Linked DNA regions of Cellvibrio sp. PSBB006. The protein of the gene in region 1 interacts with the protein of each later gene in a pairwise test. Links are inferred from orthologs where the notes say so. Each region holds a gene or a part of one and is shown in the gene's direction. Other genes may lie near its edges. The genes, in order: ung and ndk.

The links.
Region 2: the proteins of ung (region 1) and ndk interact in binary tests that used the Escherichia coli proteins (3 or more experiments, as listed by UniProt). The link is inferred for Cellvibrio sp. PSBB006 from one-to-one orthologs.

The regions. Positions count from the first base shown.
Region 1 is NZ_CP021382.1:56,694-59,836, forward strand. The notes cover bases 192-3,007. They hold ung (uracil-DNA glycosylase), read left to right. Parts: upstream 192-1,162; coding sequence 1,163-1,852; downstream 1,853-3,007. Other genes in these bases: CBR65_RS00245 (peroxiredoxin), read left to right, coding at 399-1,001; CBR65_RS00255 (HDOD domain-containing protein), read right to left, coding at 1,909-2,745; CBR65_RS00260 (folate-binding protein YgfZ), read right to left, coding at 2,803-3,007. In the rest of the region: CBR65_RS00240 (bacterioferritin-associated ferredoxin), read right to left, coding at 1-36; more of CBR65_RS00260, read right to left, coding at 3,008-3,143. UniProt on the Escherichia coli protein: Excises uracil residues from the DNA which can arise as a result of misincorporation of dUMP residues by DNA polymerase or due to deamination of cytosine.
Region 2 is NZ_CP021382.1:1,349,623-1,352,665, reverse strand. Bases 13-2,728 are described here. They hold ndk (nucleoside-diphosphate kinase), read left to right. Parts: upstream 13-1,015; coding sequence 1,016-1,441; downstream 1,442-2,728. Other genes in these bases: pilW (type IV pilus biogenesis/stability protein PilW), read left to right, coding at 2,709-2,728; rlmN (23S rRNA (adenine(2503)-C(2))-methyltransferase RlmN), read left to right, coding at 1,478-2,677; CBR65_RS05585 (SufE family protein), read left to right, coding at 401-820; sufT (putative Fe-S cluster assembly protein SufT), read left to right, coding at 13-317. Outside these bases: more of sufT, read left to right, coding at 1-12; more of pilW, read left to right, coding at 2,729-3,043. UniProt on the Escherichia coli protein: Major role in the synthesis of nucleoside triphosphates other than ATP. The ATP gamma phosphate is transferred to the NDP beta phosphate via a ping-pong mechanism, using a phosphorylated active-site intermediate.

The DNA.
Region 1 (3,143 bases):
GCTGTCGGTAATACCTTTGCATAAACAGACGTACATAGCGCGGTTTCTCAAAGACAAGTATGGTGGGGTGAGTACGGTGAAGATATTAATGTTAATGAGAATCTGTGTCAATCATACCTGAGAATAATTGCTATTTAATAATGTTTACACACGAATTCGTTGGCAAACCGGGGTGAATGGTTATAGTAAAAGCATTGTGAGGTTATATAGAAAATTAATATGACTCGCCGATTGGGGTGTGTATCATAGCTGACTGCTATCGGCTAAATAGTTTTTAATTGGTAAAACCTTGCGCTTAGGGCGCAGCCTTTAGTTGTTCGGCTAACTCCGAATCTGATTTCCGGGCATGAAGTCTTCATGCCATTTTTTATCCACCCGTCACATATAGGAGAATCGACATGGGCGTATTAGTAGGTAAACCAGCACCGGATTTCACAGCTGCCGCTGTTCTGGGCAATGGTGAGATTGTTGACAGCTATACCTTGTCCTCTGCCATCAAAGGCAAAAAAGCCGTAATTTTCTTTTACCCGCTGGACTTCACCTTTGTATGTCCTTCCGAATTGCTGGCATTTGATCACCGCAACGCGGAGTTTCAAAAGCGCAATGTAGAAGTTATCGGTGTGTCTATCGACTCTCAGTTTTCTCACAACGCCTGGCGTAACACGCCGGTCAACGATGGTGGCATCGGTCCGGTTAAATACACCTTGGTGGCTGACGTTAAACACGAAATCTGCCGTGCCTACGATGTTGAATCTGAAGGTGGCGTAGCCTTCCGTGGTTCTTTCCTGATTGACGAAGAAGGTGTTGTACGTCACCAGGTCGTTAACGATTTGCCATTGGGCCGTAACGTTGACGAGATGTTGCGCATGGTTGATGCATTGGCGTTCCACCAGGAGCACGGCGAAGTATGTCCGGCTGGTTGGAAAGAAGGTGACGCGGGTATGGACGCATCACCGGCTGGTGTAGCCAAGTACCTGAGCCAGCACGGCGACAAGCTTTAAGCTGCGCTGTTTGGCTAACGAAAAACCCGGTCCGCAAGGCCGGGTTTTTTTATACCTGTGTGGATGATTTTTTGTTTCGCACCGGGGATTTCTGTTAGCGATTTTGCAGTATGGCTGTTAGATTACGGCCTTTGTTTGAATAGGCGAGGCACGCATTTCACATGACGAACACTGCACGCAAGATTGATCTGGAACCGAGTTGGCTGGCGCATCTGGCTCCGGAATTTGACAAGCCCTATATGTTGCAGTTGAAGGAATTTTTGTTGCAGCAGAAACAAATGGGCAAGGTGGTTTTTCCTCCCTCAAAGCAAATCTTCAATGCCTTTAATTCAACGCCTCTGGAGCAGGTTAAAGTGGTTATTCTGGGGCAAGACCCTTATCACGGCCCCGGACAAGCGCACGGTCTTTGCTTTTCTGTGCAGCCGGGGGTTGATGTACCACCTTCGCTACAGAATATCTTCAAAGAAATAGCACGGGATCTGAATATCGAACCGCCGGGGCACGGCTGTTTACAGGCCTGGGCAGAGAGAGGCGTCTTGTTGCTTAACGCGACTTTGACGGTAGAGCGAGCGCGAGCGGGGTCACACCAGGGGCAGGGTTGGGAGCAATTCACCGACCGGGCTATTCAGGTGGTTAATGAGCACTGTGAGGGTGTGGTGTTTATGCTGTGGGGCAGCTATGCCCAAAAGAAAGGTCAGTTTATCGATACGCGTAAGCATCTGGTGCTCAAGTCACCACATCCATCGCCTTTGTCGGCCCATCGCGGGTTTATCGGCAATGGTCACTTTTCGAAAGCCAATGAGTATTTGCAGCAGCAGGGTAAAGCACCGATTGATTGGCGCTTATCCTAGTGATTGGCGTTTAGCCCGGGGCCGTATGAACCGGCCCCACTCAACCTCAAACAAGCTTACATTAGCAGCGCCATGGCTGCTTCCATCTCCGCTGAGAGGTCCTCGGATTCTGCTAATTGGATGTCCGGGTCCATGCCTAACCTCTCAAATGCAGTGACCTGGTGATAATCAACTTGCCCCATTGGCGAGTCAGTGCCCACATAACTTTGCAACATCGCGACAGTGACAATATCGGCATAATCGGCCTTGGGTGCCTGGCGAGTAAAATCCACATGCTGGGACGGTATGTGGGCCAACTCTTCCGGGAAACCCCAGGTTTTTAGAATCAGATCGCCAATAGGCGCGTGCAGGTTATCGATCACCTTATCCAGCGTCAGGCTGTCATTCAGCAGCGCGGGATTCTCTTCCGCATAGGTCAGGATAGGCAGCACACCGATCTTATGAATCAAGCCCGCCAGAGTGGCCTGATCCGGCCGCAGGCGTGTGTAATGTTTGCATAACACGTGACAGATACCAGCAATTTCGCTGGAGCGGCTCCACACGTCACGCATGCGCATATCAACCAGGTCAGAGGTGGCCTGAAACATTTGCTCCATAGCTAAACCGGTCGCGATGTTGCTGGTATAAGCGATGCCAAGGCGCATGACGGCGGCTTTCAGATCTTCAATCGGGCGACTGGCTCTTAATAATGGACTATTGGCTACTCTCACTATGCGGGCGCTTAAGGCAGCATCATTGCCGATTACCTGGGCGAGTTTTTCCAGGTCAGCGTTGGGGTCGTCGGCAACTTCTCTAACCCGCAGGGCTACCTCAGGCAAGGTGGGTAACACCAGGCGATCGTTTTTAATGGCGGTGATAATTTCCTGACGGACTTTTTCTACGATTAAGCTCATCGGTGGTCCTGTTTTTCGAGAGGTGAAACTGCCGCAGATGCAGCATTTAACGTGTCGTTACGCTTTTTCTTCCCTAGGTATAGCATAGGGAAGCGATAGGTGTTCGAGTTTTTTGGGTCCCAGCCAGGCATCGGCGAGTTGTTCGTCAATGAGGTTCGCCAACGCCTCGGCTTGCTGAGGGTTGCTGTACGCGGCCATCACAATGTCGCCGATAGCCTTACCCTCGCTGTTGTTGATAACGCTGCCTGGTGGCGGCAGGATATCCTCGCCCGCAGCAAAGCTGATGCGATACATATGCCGTTTTAATGCGCCGCGATAATGCAAACGCGCCACAATTTCCTGGCCGGTGTAGCAGCCTTTGCGGAAATTAATCGCCTCCACCAATTGATAGTTCAGCG
Region 2 (3,043 bases), 1.3 Mb from region 1 along the record:
TCGATGATCGCATTCATGAAGAGCAGGTCTGGCAAGCTTTGGGAACCGTTTATGATCCTGAGATTCCGGTGGATCTGGTTAATCTCGGGCTTATCTATGGTGTGGATATTGATCAGCAAGCCAGGAGGGTCAATATCCGCATGACACTGACGGCACCGGCTTGTGGTATGGGGCCGGTGTTGGTGGGAGATGTGGAATACCGCGTTCGCAAAGTCCCTAATGTCGCGTCGGTGAAGGTTGACCTGGTCTTCGATCCACCCTGGCGTCGCGACATGATGAGCGAAGAGGCTCAGCTCGAAACGGGGATGTTTTTTTAATCAGGAAGGGTGTGGCGCTTCCTTTTAATTCCCTGCATAGCCTGGAGCATAGCGGTGGAATTTACCTCATTGGATTTCCTTTCATGACGCAGTTTGGCATTGATATCAGCGCCGATGACATTATCGATACCCTCGGTTTCTTTGACTCCTGGGAGGATCGTTATAAATACATTATTGATTTAGGTAAGGAGCTACCCCCCCTGGCGGAGGAGCATCGGACCGAAGTCAACCTGGTGCGCGGCTGTCAGAGTCAGGTTTGGCTGATCAGCGAGTTGCGCGATGGTCGTTTGTTTTTTGCGGCGGACAGCGATGCGTTTATCGTCAAGGGCTTGTTGGGCGTCGTGCTGGCGGCCTATAACGGCAAAACACCGGGTGAGATCCTCGCCTTTGACATTGAAGCCTATTTTAACGCCCTGAACCTGTTGCAACATCTAAGCGCGACCCGCGGCAACGGGTTGCGTGCGATGGTGAAGCGCATCCAGGACACAGCCGCCGCCTGTTGACAGGTGTTTGCTACTGCTGTGGGGCTCATGCTTGCGGCTTTTCACACAATCGCGACAATCCCGATTTCACCGGGTTTTCCCGTATAAAAAGTCCCCCGATCCGCGTATAATTCGCCGATTTTTCTATTTCCCCGGGGCCTATCGCCGGATTGCGCGATGGCCAAAGTTAATTGTTAAACAGGATTGGAGTCTCGCATGGCTGTAGAACAGACGTTGTCCATCGTTAAACCGGATGCCGTGGGCAAGAATCATATTGGCGAAATCTTCGCGCGTTTTGAAAAAGCTGGTCTCAAAATTGTGGCACTTAAGATGCTGCATCTGAGCCGTGAAGAAGCTGAGGGCTTTTATGCTGAGCACAAAGGACGTCCTTTTTTTGAGGGTCTGGTTAACTTCATGACGTCCGGTCCTGTGTGTGTCCAGGTATTGTCAGGCGAGAATGCGATTGCGTTGAATCGTGAGCTGATGGGGGCTACAGATCCGCAGAAAGCAGCACCTGGCACTATCCGTGCTGACTTTGCCACTGCCATTGATACCAACGCCGTACATGGCTCCGACTCTCCCACATCCGCTGCGCGTGAGATTGCCTATTTCTTCAGCAATGTTGAAATCTTCGCACGCTAAGGTTATCCAATCGTAAACAGCCTCACAGGTAGCATCATGGTCACTTCGTCAGACATTCTTCCCGACAATACCGCGCCCGATGGCGCTGTCGCCGTGGAGTCGGCTGCGTCAACCGCCAAGGTCAACCTGCTGGGGCTACCCGAAGCCAAACTGGTGGCTTTTTTTGAGAGCCTGGGTGAAAAACGTTTTCGCGCGGTACAGGTGATGAAGTGGATTCACCAGTTAGGCGCTGACAATTTCGAAGACATGACCAACGTCAGCAAAGAGTTGCGTCGCAAGTTACAGGATGTAGCAGAGATTCGTCTGCCGGAGGTTGTGAAACAACTGGATTCTGCTGACGGCACGCGTAAATTTCTGATCCGCGTCAGCGGCGGAAATGTTATCGAAACGGTTTATATTCCCGAAGGGGATCGCGGTACCTTATGTGTTTCATCCCAGGTTGGCTGCTCGCTGGATTGCAGTTTTTGTGCAACAGGAAAGCAGGGTTTTAACCGCGATCTGACGGCGGCAGAGATTATCGGCCAGGTGTGGATTGCAGCAAAATCCTTCGGGCAATTGCAGGCCAATGCCCAGCGTAGCGTGACCAACGTTGTGTTGATGGGCATGGGCGAGCCCTTGTTAAATTTTGATAACGTTGTCGATGCCATGAATTTGATGATGCATGACAACTGTTACGGAATCTCCAAGCGCCGTGTGACCTTAAGTACATCCGGTGTTGTGCCGGCACTTGATCGGTTGAGCCAGTATACCGATGCTTGTCTGGCAATTTCCTTACACGCACCTAACGACGAGCTGCGTAACGAATTGGTGCCGATCAATAAAAAATACCCTATCGCCATGCTGCTGGATTCTGCCAAGCGCTATATCCAGGCCATGCCGGACACGCACCGTAAAATCACGATCGAATACACATTGATCGATCAGGTTAACGATCGACCACATCATGCGCATCAGTTGGCTGAATTGCTGCGCGATGTACCAGTCAAAATCAATTTGATTCCGTTTAATCCTTTCAACCTGTCCAATTACAAGCGGGTCAGCAATAATGCCTTGCGCCGTTTCCAGGACATCCTGATGGAAGCCGGCTATATTACGACGGTACGCACAACCCGCGGTGATGATATCGACGCGGCCTGCGGACAACTCGCGGGAGCCATCAACGACATCACCAAACGCAGCGAGCGCTACCGCGCACGTTTTGATGAAGCTCAACCGGTAAAAATAATCGCACAATAATTGCAGGTTGAATCGTAGACTGGAGAAAACAATGCAACACAACTTGATGTTTGCCATCGTCACACGTCTATTGGTCCTGATGAGTATTCTGATGTTATCTGCCTGTGTCACCGAGATGGAAGGGCGCAGGGTTTCCAGTGTTGATGAAGAAAAAGCATTGGAGTTGCACATAAAATTAGCGTCCGGCTATGTGCAAAAGAAAAATCGGGAATCGGCTCGGCATCACCTGAAAAAAGCGTTTGAAATTGATAAAAATTCTACCGGTGCTTCCGCTGTGTTAGCGCGCTTATATGAATTAGAGGGCGAGCCCAAACTGGCCGAAGAACAATATCGCCGCGTTCTGCGGCAGGACAACAGTTTTACTGA